Lichenicola cladoniae: one gene and its partner. The protein of the gene in region 2 interacts with the protein of the main gene of each other region in a pairwise test. Links are inferred from orthologs where the notes say so. Each region holds a gene or a part of one and is shown on either strand. Other genes may lie near its edges. The genes, in order: glnK and HN018_RS10620.

The links.
Region 1: the proteins of HN018_RS10620 (region 2) and glnK interact in binary tests that used the Escherichia coli proteins (3 or more experiments, as listed by UniProt). The link is inferred for Lichenicola cladoniae from one-to-one orthologs.

Annotation. Positions count from the first base shown.
Region 1 is NZ_CP053708.1:681,399-684,155, reverse strand. Bases 86-2,757 are described here. They hold glnK (P-II family nitrogen regulator), read right to left. Parts: upstream 1,755-2,757; coding sequence 1,416-1,754; downstream 86-1,415. Other genes in these bases: HN018_RS02990 (UbiH/UbiF/VisC/COQ6 family ubiquinone biosynthesis hydroxylase), read left to right, coding at 2,031-2,757; HN018_RS03000 (ammonium transporter), read right to left, coding at 86-1,401. In the rest of the region: more of HN018_RS03000, read right to left, coding at 1-85. UniProt on the Escherichia coli protein: Involved in the regulation of nitrogen metabolism. Regulates the activity of its targets by protein-protein interaction in response to the nitrogen status of the cell.
Region 2 is NZ_CP053708.1:2,280,802-2,293,690, forward strand. Bases 4,994-7,992 are described here. They hold HN018_RS10620 (two-component system sensor histidine kinase NtrB), read left to right. Parts: upstream 4,994-5,912; coding sequence 5,913-7,073; downstream 7,074-7,992. Other genes in these bases: dusB (tRNA dihydrouridine synthase DusB), read left to right, coding at 4,994-5,916; ntrC (nitrogen regulation protein NR(I)), read left to right, coding at 7,136-7,992. Also shown: HN018_RS10595 (glycerophosphodiester phosphodiesterase), read right to left, coding at 1-33; HN018_RS10600 (TonB-dependent receptor), read right to left, coding at 116-2,341; HN018_RS10605 (nitroreductase family protein), read left to right, coding at 2,825-3,427; HN018_RS10610 (bifunctional 2-C-methyl-D-erythritol 4-phosphate cytidylyltransferase/2-C-methyl-D-erythritol 2,4-cyclodiphosphate synthase), read right to left, coding at 3,476-4,627; more of dusB, read left to right, coding at 4,864-4,993; more of ntrC, read left to right, coding at 7,993-8,584; HN018_RS10630 (sensor histidine kinase NtrY-like), read left to right, coding at 8,610-10,922; nitrogen assimilation response regulator NtrX, read left to right, coding at 10,912-12,306; RNA chaperone Hfq, read left to right, coding at 12,423-12,731; GTPase HflX, read left to right, coding at 12,734-12,889.

The DNA of each region.
Region 1 (2,757 bases), 1.6 Mb from region 2 along the record:
GTGCAGCGTCATGTCGAGACCTTCGACCTCGTCGTCATGGCTGACGCGAAGACCGATGGTCCAGTCGATGACTTTCAGCAGGACGAATGAAAGCAGGCCGCTCCAGATCACGGTCACCAGGACGGCCTTGCCCTGGATGATGAACTGGGCGAACGACCCGACGACGCCGGCCGGCGACGCATCGGTTGCCGAAAGAGGGCCATAGGCGAACACGCCGGTCAGCAACGCACCGATGATGCCGCCGATACCGTGCACGCCGAACGCATCGAGACTGTCGTCATAACCGAGCAGATGCTTGAGGCTGGTTGCCGCGAAGTAGCAGCCGACACCGGCGACGAGGCCGATGATGATCGAAGCACCCGGCAGCACGAAGCCCGAAGCCGGGGTGATCGCGACCAGTCCGGCAACCGCGCCGGAAATGATGCCGAGAACGGTCGGCTTGCCCTTGATGATCCACTCGGCGAACATCCAGCCGAGTGCTGCTGCCGCGGTCGCGATCTGCGTTGCGGCCATCGCCATGCCGGCGCGTCCGTTCGCGCCGACCGCGGAGCCGGCGTTGAAGCCGAACCAGCCAACCCACAGGAGCGATGCGCCGATGACCGCGTAGGTGAGGTTGTGCGGCGACATGTCGTCATGGCCGTAGCCGGTGCGCTTGCCGAGCACGAGCGCGCACATCAGGCCGGCGATACCGGCATTGATGTGAACGACGGTGCCGCCGGCGAAGTCGATCGCGCCAAACGCGGCGACCCAGCCGATCGGGCTCCAGACCCAGTGCGCGATCGGCGCGTAGACGACGATCGACCACAGCACCATGAAGACGCACATGGCGGAGAATTTCATGCGATCCGCGAACGCGCCGGCGATCAGCGCCGGGGTGATGATCGCGAACGTCATCTGGAACATCATGTAGACGCTCTCGGGGATCGTCGTGACCGTCGGATTGGACGATCCCGCGCCGAGAGTGAAGCCGATGTCGGAGCCCTTGGTGATGTTCGTGGCCATGCCATGCAGCATGAAGCGCGAGAAATCGCCGATGTAGGCCGAGCCGGTGGTGAAGGTCAGGCTGTAGCCGACCACGACCCAGGTAATGGTGACCAGGCAGCAGATCGCGAAAGCCTGCATCAAGGTGGCGAGGACGTTTTTCTTGCGCACCATGCCGGCGTAATAGAGCGCGAGGCCGGGCACCGTCATCATCAGCACCAGGGCGGTGCTGGTGAGCATCCAGGCGGTATCGCCGGAATCGATCTTCGGAGGCGCCACGGGTGCAGCGGGCGCGGCATCGGCGGCCAGCGCCGGATGAGCGAAGGCCAGCAGCATGATGGCCGCAAGCGCCGAGCCTGTTGCGATACCGGTGCGGATGTTGGAGGACAGCGGCGATCGAGCCGCGGGGGCAACGTGCATCGGAGTGGTGTCCCTCACAGCGCATCCTCGCCGGTCTCACGGGTACGGATCCGGATGGCTCTGAGGATCTCGCTCACGAAGATCTTGCCGTCGCCGATCTTGCCGGTGTGCGCCGACTGCAGGATGGCCTCGACCACCTGGTCCACCATGTCGTCGGACACGGCGACCTCGATCTTGACCTTCGGCAGGAAGCTGACGTGGTACTCCGCGCCGCGGTAGATTTCGGTCTGGCCTTTCTGGCGACCAAATCCCTTCACCTCGGAGACCGTGAGTCCCTGAACACCAAGCGGTGTCAGCGCTTCTCTTACGTCATCGAGCTTGAAGGGCTTGATGACTGCTGTGACGAGCTTCATCGCACCTCTCTCTTCTTGTTCTGCCTGGTCACGACGGCTGATCGGCACATGCCGGGCCGGACGAACCTTCTCCAACGCCGCGCCGGAGCATCTCTCGATTTGGCACGCAATCGTTCCAAAATCCATGCCACAGATTCGCCACGAGCGACGATGAGCCGGCACGAACCTAGAAAGTCGCGGTCGTGCACGAAATTGGTGCAGTGATCGGCGGCGCGACGCCCATATTACGCGCACCACCGTGTGGCGGACCGATGAATAGTTTCTGGAGCCTTGCAGATGAGTAACACCAATCTGGACGTCGCCGTCTGCGTCGTCGGTGCCGGACCGGTCGGCGCCACCCTCGCCTGCCGTCTTGGCGCCGCCGGCTTACCGGTGGCGATCGTCGACCGGGCGGCACTTCCGCCGATGGAACATCCGGATTTCGATGGCCGCGCCTATGCGATCGCCGCGAGTTCGCGGCGCCTGCTCGAGGCCGCCGGCGTGTGGAGCCACCTGCCGCTGCCGTCCTGCCCGATCGAGGGCATCCGGGTATCCGACGGCAAGCCGGGGCAGCCGGCTTCGCCGCTGTTCCTGCATTTCGACCATCACGAGGTCGGCGAGCCGTTCGGCTGGATGACCGAGGCGCGCAGCTTGCGGGTGGCGCTGAACGCGACGCTGCACGCGATGCCCGCGATCGTCGTCGCCGCTCCCACCGAGGCCTCGGTCACCCGGACCGATCAGGCCGCCATCGTGCGCACGACCGATGGTCGCACGATACGCGCCCAGCTGGTGGTGGCGGCGGAGGGACGCGAGAGCCCGCTGCGGCGGCAGGCCGGGATCGCCGTCACCCGATTCGGCTATCGCCAGGCCGGCCTGGTCTGCGCAATCGCCCACACGAAGCCGCACCATAATCACGCGCTCGAGCATTTCCTGCCCGGTGGCCCGTTCGCGCAACTGCCGATGGCTCCGACCGAGGGCGCCCCGCATCTGTCGGCGATCGTCTGGAGCGAACGCGACGCCGTCG
Region 2 (12,889 bases):
AGCGGCAGGCGGTGCGAAGGCGCTCGCGACCATGGCGGTTCCTCCTGCTCCCAGTGCGCCGCGAAGGACGGCGCGCCTGGTCGGATCGGGGTGTTTCGGCATCATGGCGCGGCCCTCAGAACTGTGTCGAGAGGGTGAGGAAATACATCCGCGGCGCGATCGGGAAGGTATTGTAGGTGCCGGATGCCGCGCCGACCACCACGGTCGAGACGCCGCGCTGGTTGTTCAGGTTGGTGATATTGCCCTGGACGTAGATGTTCCTGAGGTATGAGCCGGCCGGAAGCGGAATACGATATCCGGCCTCGAGGTTCAGCATGAAGTAGCTCTTGACCGACAGGTCGTTGGTGTAGGTCGCATAACGCTTGCCGACATAGTCGCCCATCAGCTGCGCGTCGAAATTGCCGAAGTTCGCGCTGATGACCGACTTGTTCAGCCATGCCGGATCGCCGGGCACGTTCTTGCCGGCGGTGTGTACAAGAGTGCTGCCGCTCTGGTAGTTATCGTCGTAGACCGACTTGTTGTAGGACAGCGCGTTGTAGATCGCGAAGTGCCGTCCGAGATGCGCGGTCAGTGCAAAGTCGGCACCGTCGGTCGTCACGCTGCCGACATTCTGCAGGATCGACGCGCCGCCGACGATCGACGTGATGATCGCAGTCGGGCTGACCACGAGCTGACGATTGCTGAAGGCGACGTGATAGTAGCTGACCTGTCCCTCGATGCCGCTGAGCGGCCCGAACGACAGGTCGCGATGCTCGCGCAATCCACCCTCATAGGTCCAGGAGGTTTCCGGCTGTGCGGTGCGCTTGAAGAGGTCGAACGCGGCCTGGCTGCCGACGCTCCAGGGTGATGCGCCGCCGCCGCCATACGTCATGTACTGGCGCACGTTCTTCTGGATGTTGGCGAACAGCTGCTCATGCGACGTCGCGTCCCACACCGCGCCGACCTGCGGCAGGAACGCCTTCTCGGTGTCGATCTGGCCGACCGGCATGCCGGTGGAGCCGACCAGCGATCCGGGGAGTGGCTGCACCGGCACGGTCCCGTTGGCGAACTGCAGGCTCGATTTGAACCCGGCCTGCACGGCGAGTGTCGGCAGAATACGCCACTCGTCCTGGATGTGGGTCTGCACGACGGTGTTGGCGATCTGGCTGTAGTATTGCGTGAAGATCGAGCCGTCGGGTCGTTCGTAGGGGGTGGTCGGGGCGTTGACGTCCAGCCCGTACCAACGCCGGATCGCGGACGAGCTGTTATGCTCGACCCAGACCCCGGCTTCGATCGTGTGATGCCCGAGCGTCCAGTCGAGTGCGCCGATATAGCCGCCGCGATTGATCAGGTATTCGGTGGTGCGGGTGGCATAGCCGGAATTGCCGAAGATCTGCTTCAGGTTCTGGCCAGGAAAGTAGACGTTGAACAAGGCGGGCAGGCCGGCTGCGCTGATCGGTCCCGCAACCACACCGACCGAGTTGTCATGGTGATAGTAGAACTGGCTGTGCCAGATGAGATTGTCGGTGAAATGGTGGTCGAGCGTGGCATAGGCCAGCGCGTCTTCGCGTTGTGCGTCGCTGTAGTAGTTCCGGTAGTTGGCACCGGCGGCAGCGGGGGTAGCGCCGCTTGCACTCAGGTAGCTCAGCGCCTGCGGAAAATTCGGATACGTGAATGGGCGGGTATAGGGTGCACCGGATTCGCCGGCGACGTGGACGGTGCTGTCCTCGTTCGGTTCGACCTTGGTGGAGAAGTCGAAATACAGCGTCAGCTTGTCGCGGTCGGTCTCGTGCACGAACTTGCCGTTGACTTGGTAGCCGCCCTGCCGGCCATTGAAATCCCAGGCGCGGGCATCCTGCCGGGCGAACGCGACATAGGCCGAGTTGCCATTGCCGAACAGGCCGGTATCGACGCGTGCAAAGGTGCGGTAGGTGTCGTAGCTGCCGAAGGTCTGCGCGACTTGGCCGCCGAACTTCTTTTTCGGGTCCGACGAGAAGGTGTCGATGGTGCCGCCGAGGTTACTGGTCGATGCGGTGGCGAGGTCGCCGGCGCCGGAGGACAGGGTGACGCGGCTGATGTCCTCGCTGATCACTGCGCGCTGCGGCGACAATCCATTATAGTTGCCATAGTTCTGGTCGCCGAGCGGCACGCCGTCCAGGGTATAGCCGAGCTGCTGCGCATTGAAGCCGTGGATGTAGAGCGAGATGTTCTGCTCGTTGTTGCCCCATGGGTCCGAGGTTTCGTAGACCACGCCTGGAAGTGTTTGAAGCGCCTTCAGCGCGTTCGTTCCGGGAAGAAGCTTCTGGATCTCGCGGCCGGACAAAGAGACTGCGGACCGGCTCGAGCGCTTTGCCACGACCATGACGGTCTCGCCGTTGTCCGAGGCAGCCTTTGTCTTCGAAGTTCCAGGCTGGACGTCGACTGTGCCAGGGCTGGGTGCAAGGCGAGGCCGAGTGCGAGCGGAAGCAGCGCGCATAGCGACGATGACCCCAGCAGCATCCGCTGCGGAGAAATAAATCGACCGTATATCAAGTAGGCTCTCCAGAGGAAAAAGCAGGCGTCCGGCTTATTGCGAGGCAGACTAAAATATTGTGGAAATGCCGAGGAAGGTTAGACTTGCGTTGTACTTATTTTTCTCGCCTCTCGTCGCGAAGTGCAGTTACTGCAGTAGAAAAATCCCGGCAATCCGCAAAACCTGCTTGCACAGTATTGTCACGGCTCCTTCATAAAAACGTTGCCTTACCATCATCGAACCAAGGGTGTACGGGCAGGTGGCCTTGCGGGTGCTCGCTGGCTCGGCCAACCTGCCGAGCCGCTCCCGATGCGGTCCTGAAGGAGAGAATACATGACCAAAGCCAACGACCGCGTCGCCGATCATCCGATCGATGCGCAGTTCCTGGAGCGTTGGTCGCCACGGAGCTTCACCGGAGAGGCGATTCCCGAGACCGAGCTGATGACGCTGTTCGAGGCGGCGCGCTGGGCTCCGTCATCCTACAACTCGCAGCCGTGGCGATTCGTCTACGCACGTCGGGATACGCCGAGCTGGGACGGGTTCTTCGGATTGCTGAACCCGTTCAACCAGTCCTGGGCCAAGGATGCCGCGGCGATCATCGTGGCACTGTCGAAATCCACGATGCTGCCGCCCGGCAAGGATCGTGAGATCCCATCGCACAGCCATTCTTACGATGCGGGTGCCGGCTGGGCCTACCTTGCCCTGCAGGCGTCGCTGTCGGGCTGGGCCGCGCATGCCATGGTCGGCTTCGACATGGACACGGCGTTCGCGCAGTTGCAGGTGCCGCAGGGCTACCGGATCGAGGCATCGATAGCGATCGGCCGCCGTGGCGACAAGGGGCTGCTGCCGGAAGCGATGCAGTCCCGCGAAGAGCCGAACGGCCGCAACCCGATCGGGCAGTTCGTCATGGAAGGCCGCTTCCGCAACGACGCCTGATCCGGGGTCCCGAGGGCTTCGTCTCTGGCGAAGCCCCGGGCCTCGTTTCTAAGGAACCAGTACGGTTGCCGACGCCTGCGCCGCGATGCCTTCGCCGCGCCCGGTGAAGCCCAGCCGCTCGGTGGTGGTCGCCTTGACCGAGATCCGCCCGATCTCGACCTTGAGCAGGTCGGCCAGGCGTTGGCGCATCACCTCCGAGTACGGCCCGATCTTGGGCCGCTCGCAGATCAGGGTGACGTCCGCGTTCACCAGGACCCCGCCGCGGGCGGCGATGCGTTCGCCGGCATGGACCAGGAAGCGGGCGCTGTCGGCGTCCTTCCAGGTGTTCTCGCTGGGTGGGAAGTGGCGGCCGATATCGCCCTCCGCGAGGGCTCCGTAGATCGCGTCGCAGAGCGCATGGATGCCGACATCCGCGTCGGAATGGCCGGCCAGCCCGCGCTCGAACGGCACCGTGATGCCGCAGAGGATCAGTGGGCGTCCTGCCTCGAAGGCATGGACGTCGAAGCCGCTGCCAGTGCGCGGCAGCAGGGCGGGTCCGATCAACCGCTCCAGTCGCATCAGATCCTCCTCGTAGGTGAGCTTGATATTGTCCTCGCTGCCGGCGACCAGCGCGACCAAGTGGCCGGCCTGCTCGAGCAGGGCCGAATCGTCGGTAGCCCCCAGGGCACTGCTTCTGGCGGCCGCCCGGTGCAGGTCGAGGAGCAGGTCGAAGCGGAACCCCTGCGGGGTCTGGGCGCGAAACAGCTCGTCCCGGCGCACGGTCTCGACGACCGCACCGTCACGGGCGCGCTTCAGCGTATCTGCGACCGCGACGCCCGGTATGGCCCCGACATGGGTGGCAAGCGCCGCGATCACCCGCTCGATCAACGAAGCCGGGACGTAGGGGCGGGCGCCGTCATGGACCAGCACCAGCTCCGGCCGCAGATGCACCGGCAGCGCGGCGAGGGCCTCGAGCCCGATCAGCACGCTTTCCTGTCGGGTGCTGCCGCCCGGGATCGCTTCGGCAACCGACAGGCCGTGCAGCGCATCGGCGAGCAGCCCCGCGTCGCCGACCGGCTGGAGGTAGGACACATGCGGAAGCAGGGCTTCGGCGGCGTGACGAATGACGGGCCGGCGGCCGAGCGCAACGAATTGCTTCGGCGTGCCGGTGCCGTATCGGCGTCCGTTTCCGGCGGCAAGGAGGAGGGCGGCTATACGCATGGCGGAGGAATGCGGTGGGGGGCCGCTTTGGTCAATATGGCGTCCGCATCCACGGGGCCGTCCGTGGTCCGGAAGGTGTCCGCAGCGTGTGTCGCGCCGTGAGAGGAACGATTGCACCGATACGTCCCTGAGCGTATTTTGCCCAAATCATGGGCACTCCAAATGAATCCGGGTCGGATGACTGCATCGCACGCACCGTTTCTGCATCGGCTGTGGCCAGTGGCGGCGTGTGGCCGGTGAGCGAACGCGGGGACAGTCTGCTGAAGCCGATAGACCTGGGCGGCGTCGTCATCGAGACGCCGGTGATTCTGGCGCCGATGTCCGGCGTGACCGATTTGCCGTTCCGCCGGCTGGCACGATCGCTTGGTGCCGGGCTGGTGGTGTCGGAGATGATCGCCTCCTGGGCGATGGTGCACGAGAACTCCGCCACGCTGCGCATGGCCGAGACGCTCGACGAGGGCCCGAATGCGGTGCAGCTCGCCGGCTGCGAGCCGGAGGCGATGGCTCAGGCGGCACGGATCGCGGTCGATCTGGGCGCCAACATCATCGACATCAATTTCGGGTGCCCGGCGAAGAAAGTCGCCGTCGGACAGCAGGCCGGCTCGGCGCTGATGCGTGACGAGATCCTGGCGGCACGGCTGCTTGAGGCGACTGTAAAGGCAGTGGATGTACCCGTGACGCTGAAGATGCGGATGGGATGGGACCATGCCAGCCTGAACGCGCCGCGGCTGGCGGTGATCGCGCAGGAGTGCGGCATCAGGATGGTCAGCGTGCATGGGCGCACGCGCCAGCAATTCTATACCGGTCACGCCGACTGGAACTTCGTGCGCCAGGTCAAGGAGAGCGTTCGCCTGCCGGTGATCGTGAATGGCGACATCCTGACGCTGGAGGATGCGCGCGAGGCGCTGCGCCAGTCCGGTGCCGATGGCGTGATGATCGGCCGCGGCTGCTATGGCCGACCCTGGTTTCCGGCCCAGGTCGCACAGGCGCTCACCACCGGCCGCGTGGTGCCCGATCCGGACCTGGCGGCCGAAAAGGCGATCGTGCTGCAGCACTACCAGGCGATGCTCAGCCATTTCGGCACCTATCCCGGGCTTCGGCTCGCCCGCAAACATGTGTCCTGGTATTCGGCGGCGCTGCCGCAGTCGGCCCAGTTCCGCGCCGCCTTCAACCGGATCGAGGATACCGTCGAGGCGGTCGCGGCGATCGAGGCCTTCTACGATCGCCAGATCGCCGCCGGCGCCGGACGCGACCGGCGCGAGCCGAGCTTGCAGGATCTGGCCGCATGAGGACCACCACCTTCAAGGCGTCGAGCACCGTGGCCGTCGCGCACCGTGCAGCGTCAAGGCCGGCGACGGCCACGCTGGCACCGGACGCGGCGGCGATACTGGATTGCCTGCCGGTGCCGGTGCTGATGCTCGATGGCTCGGACAGCATCCGGTATGCCAACAGCGCCGCGGAACCGTTTTTCGGCATGTCCAAATCGCAGCTGCGATTGCTCGGCATGGCGGACCTGCTGCCCGGCGACCACCCGCTGTTCCAGCTGATCGAGCAGGTCAGGTCGACCGGTGCCACCATCGTCGAACACGAGTTGACCCTCGAAGGTCCGCGTCTCAGCCGGGCGGGGATTACCGTGCAAGGCGCGCCGGCCAGCGACTCTCCTGAATTCGTGCTGCTGACGCTCCATGACTCGTCCGCCGCGCGAGCGCTCGACCGGCAGATGACCTTCCGCAACGCCGCCCGCAGCGTGTCCGGCATGGCGGCGATTCTGGCGCACGAGGTCAAGAACCCGCTCTCCGGAATACGCGGCGCGGCCCAGTTGCTGGAAAGCACGGTGGTCGAGAACGACCGCGAGCTGGCGGTGCTGATCCGCGAGGAGGCCGATCGCATTCGCGCGCTGGTCGAGCGGATGGAAATGTTCAGCGAGAAGCCGATCGAGCGGCGTCCGGTCAACATCCATCGCGTGCTGGAGCATGTGCGGCTGCTGGCCCAGCGCGGGTTCGCCGCGCATATCCGCTTTATCGAGAATTACGATCCGTCGCTGCCGCCGGTCTGGGGCAATCGCGACCAGCTGGTCCAGGTGCTGCTCAACCTGGTGAAGAACGCGGCCGAGGCGATTACGGCGGATACCGGCAGCGGCGAGATCACGCTGTGCACCGCCTATCGCCATAGTGTCCGGCTGGCAGTTCCGGGTTCCGACCAGCGCATGCATCTACCCCTGATGGTGACGGTGCGCGACAGCGGGCCCGGTATTTCAGAATCGATCCGGCCGCATCTGTTCGAGCCGTTCCTGACCACCAAGGTCACCGGAACCGGCCTCGGGCTGGCGCTGGCGGCCAAGATCATCGGCGATCATGGTGGCCTGATCGAGATCGAGAGCCGCCCCGGCCGCACCGACGTCCTGCTGCACCTGCCGGTCCTGGTCGAGGACGAAGGCGAGCAGTAAAGCGGCGGCAACGTCCCATTTTCGTCGCGCGAGCGACCTTTTAAGAAGTGTCCGGTAACCCAATGACCTTGCCAACCGTTCTCGTGGCCGACGACGACCGCTCGATCAGGACCGTCCTGACGCAGGCACTCGGGCGGTCGGGATACCAGGTGCGTACGACCGGCAATGCCGCGACCCTCTGGCGCTGGGTCGAGGATGGGGAGGGCGATCTGGTCATCACCGACGTGGTGATGCCGGACGAGAACGGCCTGGACCTGATCCCGCGGATCAAGCGGATCCGGCCAGAGCTGCGGATCGTGGTGATGAGCGCGCAATCGACACTGATGACCGCGGTGAAGGCGGCCCAGCGCGGCGCATTCGAGTATCTGCCCAAGCCGTTCGACCTGAAGGAGCTGCTGTCGGTCGTCGGACGCGCGCTCGCGGCCCCACAGCCGCCATCGGTGGATACCAGCCTCCCGCCCGACTCCGACGAGCGCATGCCGCTGATCGGCCGGTCGGGCGCGATGCAGGACATCTACCGGATCATCGCACGCCTCACGACCGCCGACCTGACCGTGATGATCAGCGGCGAGAGCGGCACCGGCAAGGAGCTGGTGGCGCGCGCCCTGCACGATTACGGCCGCCGTCGCGGCGGTCCGTTCGTCGCCATCAACATGGCGGCGATCCCGCGCGAGTTGATCGAGAGCGAGTTGTTCGGGCATGAGCGCGGCGCCTTCACCGGCGCTACCAATCGCAACCAGGGCCGCTTCGAGCAGGCTGCGGGCGGCACCCTGTTCCTCGACGAGATCGGCGACATGCCGCCAGAGGCACAGACGCGCCTGCTGCGGGTGCTGCAGGAAGGCGAGTTCACCACTGTTGGCGGGCGGCAACCGATCAAGGCGAACGTACGCATCATCGCCGCGACCCATCGCGACCTCCGCCAGCTTATCCGGACAGGCGCATTCCGCGAGGATCTGTTCTACCGGCTGAACGTGGTGCCGATCCGGCTGCCGCCGCTGCGTGAGCGCGCCGAGGACATCGCCACCCTGGCCCGGCACTTCCTGGACAAGGTGCAGCAGAGCGGCCTGCCGGCGAAGAGCCTTTCCGACGAGGCGATCGAGCGGCTGCAGTCGCATCGCTGGCCCGGCAATGTCCGCGAGCTCGAGAACCTGATGCGCCGGCTGGCGGCCCTGTATCCGCAGGAAGTGATCAGCGGCGATGTCATCAGCATCGAGCTCGAGGAGAACTCGATGCACAACGACCCGGCGGTGACCTCCAACGAGCAGGAGAAACTGGCCTCGGCGGTCGAGCGGCACATCCGCCAGTACCTGGCGGCGAGCCATGACGGCATGCCGATGCGCGACATCTACGACCGGGTGATCGCCGAGGTGGAGCGGCCGTTGATCCAGATGACCCTGGCCTCGACCAAGGGCAACCAGATCAAGGCGGCCGCGATGCTCGGGCTCAATCGCAACACGCTGCGCAAGAAGATCAGGGATCTGGAGATCCCGGTCGTGCGCGGCATTGGCTGAGGAACGACCGGGCGCCGTGACGACATTGTTTTCGCGCAGCTGGCACGCCGGGCCACGCCTGGTCGATATCCTGCTCGGAAAGGTGGCGACACTGACCATCGCGGCGACGGCCCTGGCCCTGGGCGTCGCCACCTTCGCGGTCCTGTCGCGGGGCATGTCCCTGACCCACCGGCCGCATGTCGAGGTCGGGCTGTTCATCTGCAACCTGGTGGCGCTGCTGCTGCTGGCGGCCGCACTCGTGGTGCGGCTGGCACGGGTGGCGTCCGACCGGCGGAGCGGGCTCGCCGGCGCCAAGCTGCATGTGCGGCTGGTGATGCTGTTCAGCGTCGTGGCGGTCGCGCCAACCATCGTGGTCGGCGTGTTCGCCGGCGTGTTCTTCCATCTGGGGATCCAGATCTGGTTCAGCGACCGGGTCCGCACGGCGCTCGACGAGGCGGTGGCCGCCAGCCAGGGCTACCTGCAGGAGCACAACAACAACATCCGGGCCGATGCGATCGCGATGGCGAACGATCTCGGGCAGGCCGGGGAACTGCAATATATCGACCCGCGGACGCTGGGGCAGGTCCTGGTCGACGAGAAGAACTCGCGCAGTCTCAACGAGGCCGCCATCTACGACCCGCACACCAACCAGGTGGTGGTATCGGCCGGACTGCTGGGCGGCCTCGGCGTCGCGGTGCCGCCGGCCGCGGCGACCATGCTGGCCCGGTCAGGCGACGTGGCGATCCTCGATAGTCCGGACGGCCAGACCGTGAGTGCGGTGATCGGGATCGGCGAGGCGCCCAACCCGGCGCTGATGCTGGTGATTTCCCGGCCGGTCGACTCCGTCATTCTCGAGCACATGCACCACACCCAGAGCGTGGTGGCCGACTACAACCGGCTCGACAAGAACCGGTCCGTGCTGCAGATCACCTTCATCATGATCTTCGCGCTGGTGGCACTGCTGGTGCTGGCGGCGGCGGTGCTGTTCGGCCTGGTGCTTGCCAACCAGATCGCCCGGCCGGTCGGACTGCTGATCCTGGCGGCCGAACGGGTGCGCGGCGGTGACCTCGCGGTCAGGGTCCCGGAAGCCGATCGCGACGACGAGGTTGCCGGGCTGTCGCGTGCCTTCAACCGGATGACCGACCAGCTCTCGTCGCAGCGGCGCGAACTCATGTCCGCGTACAGCCAGATCAACGAGCGGCGGCGCTTCACCGAGGCGGTGCTGTCCGGGGTGTCGGCCGGGGTGATCGGCCTGGATGCCGACCAGCGTGTCGAGCTGCCCAACCTGACAGCGAGTGCCTTGCTGGAGACCGAACTCATGGACGCGGTCGGGCACCGGCTTGCGGATATCGTCCCCGAGTTCGCCGCGCTGCTGACCCTGGCCGCCGCGCAGCCGGAGCGGGCGCAGACGGCGGAAGTACAGCACGGCGCGCTGTCGAGCCGGCGAACGCTGCTGGTGCGGATCGGCCCGGAGATGCGCGGCGCGGTGACCGAGGGCTACGTGGTGACGTTCGACGACATCACCGAGCTGCAGTCGGCGCAGCGGAAGGCCGCATGGGCCGATGTGGCACGGCGGATCGCGCACGAGATCAAGAACCCGCTGACCCCGATCCAGTTGTCGGCCGAGCGGCTGAAGCGGCGGTTCCTGCGCGAAATCGCTTCCGACCCGGACACATTCAGCCAGTGCGTCGACACCATCGTTCGACAGGTGGGGGACATCGGCCGAATGGTGGACGAGTTCTCCGCCTTTGCGCGGATGCCGCAGCCGATGATTCGGCCGGAAGACCTGTCCCGAATCGTCCGGGAGACATTGATCCTGCAGAAGAGCGCACATCCGGAAATCGCCTTCATCACCAGCCTGCCCGATCGCGGCCCGACCATCGCCTGTGACCGGCGCCTGATTGGCCAGGCCCTGACCAACCTGCTTCAGAATGCGGCCGACGGCATCGCGATGCGGCCCAGGCTTGCCGCGCCGGATGCGGGCGAGCCCGGCTTGGACGAGCCGGCCGCAAAAATCCCCGATGGTGCAGCGGGAAGCCAATTTGCAACGCGTCCCGGAGCTCCTGCGAGCAATGCGGCGTCCGGGAATTTCGGAACGATCTGGCTAAGTCTGGAGGCGCACGGACGCGACATCTGGATCTCGGTGGCCGACGACGGTGTCGGATTGCCGACCGAGGAGCGCGCGCGCCTGACCGAGCCCTATGTGACCCATAAGCCCAAAGGTACCGGGCTAGGGCTTGCTATCGTCAAAAAGATCATGGAGGACCATGGAGGTTCCATCATGCTGGACGATCGGGGCAGTGGAACAGGAGCGGTTGCGACATTGATATTGCCGGTGAAATCTTCCGATGGCGCATGAGATTCTAATCGTCGACGACGAGCCGGACATCCGGCTCTTGCTCGAAGGTATCCTTCGGGACGAAGGCTATGAAACCAGGCTCGCCGCCGACTCCGATCAGGCGATCGCTGCCTTCAGGGCCAGAAGGCCGTCCCTGGTGATCCTCGACATCTGGCTGCAGGGCTCCCGGCTCGACGGACTCGGCATCCTGCAGGCGATGCAGGGCGAGGAGCCGGCGGTACCGACCATCATGATTTCGGGTCACGGGACCATCGAGACCGCCGTCGCCGCCCTCCAGCACGGCGCCTACGACTTCATCGAGAAGCCGTTCCAGTCGGACCGGTTGCTGGTGGTGGTGCGTCGTGCACTCGAGGCAGCCCGGCTCTCGCGCGAGAACGCCGAGCTGCGATTGCGGGCCGGGCCGGAGAGCACCCTGCATGGCGAGAGTGCCGCGATCGTGGCGGTGCGCGCGCAGATCGATCGCGTGGCACCAACCGGGTCGCGTGTGCTGATCAGCGGCGCCGCCGGGTCGGGCAAGGAGGTCGCAGCCCGGATGATCCACGCGCGCTCGCGCCGGGCGGACGGGCCGTTCGTGGCGCTGAACTGCGCGACGCTGGCGCCGGTGCGGTTCGAGGAAGAGCTGTTCGGGATCGAGGGCTCGGCGGACGGGCAGGGCGCGGTACGACGGACCGGGCTGCTGGAGCGTGCGCATGGTGGCACGTTGCTGCTCGACGAGGTCGCCGACATGCCGGTCGAGACCCAGGGAAAGATCGTCAGGGCGCTGCAGGACCAGACCTTCGAGCGGCTTGGCGGGGCGACCCGCGTCAAGGTCGATGTGCGGGTGCTGGCCACCACGAACCGCGACCTGCAGGCCGAAATCGCTGCCGGACGGTTCCGGGAAGACCTCTATTATCGGCTGGCGGTGGTGCCCTTGCGGGTGCCGAGCCTGCGCGAGCGACGCGAGGACATTCCCGACCTGGCACGGCTGTTCCTGACCCGCTCGGCGGAAGCGGCCGGCCTGCCGATGCGCGAGCTTTCGGCGGACGCGCTTGCGGCCTTGCAGAGCTACGAATGGCCAGGCAATTCGCGCGAGCTCCGCAACCTGATGGATTGGCTGCTCATCATGGTGCCGGGTGGGTCTGAAACCATCCGTGCCGAGATGCTGCCTCCGACGATCGGGCAAGGGGCACCGGCCTTGCTGAAGTTCGATCCGGCGGCGGACGTGATGGGCCTGCCATTGCGCGAGGCGCGCGACCTGTTCGAGACGCAGTATCTGCAGGCGCAGCTGCTCCGTTTCGGCGGCAACATCAGCCGCACGGCAGGCTTCGTCGGTATGGAGCGGAGTGCGCTGCATCGCAAGCTGAAGCAGCTCGGGGTCAACTCCGAGGACCGCATTCCAGGCTGAGGGATGGATTTTGCGGTCCGTGCGACTGGCTGCTAAATAGCCCATAACTGGTCGCTCGTTCGCGTCGCGTCGCGCCGTGGCTGCTGCCGGAACAATAAGAAAAAAGGGCTTTAGCGATGGCTAAGGACAACTCGCAGAACGTGCAGGACGTATTTCTCAATCACGTCCGTCGTTCCAAGACTCCGGTGACGATTTTCCTGGTCAACGGCGTCAAGCTCCAGGGGATCATCACCTGGTTCGATAACTTCTCGGTCCTGTTGCGTCGGGATGGGCACACCCAGCTCGTCTACAAGCACGCCATCAGCACCGTGATGCCGGCGGCGCCGATCGCCTTGTTCGATCAGAACAAGGTCGAGGGTGGCGTTGCCGTTCCCGCCGGCGCCGAGACCGAGCAGGAAGTGGCGCTGATGAAAAGCATCGTCTGACGGTGACGTCCTCGGAAGCCGCTTCCCGACCGACCCGCGCCGCGGTCATTCTGCCTTGGGAGCGTCATGATCGGCAGGTCGACCCGGGATCGGTTCCGGGCGGTGTCGATCACAGAACCGGCGATACCAAGGGTTACCAGACCAGGGCGGCAGAAGCC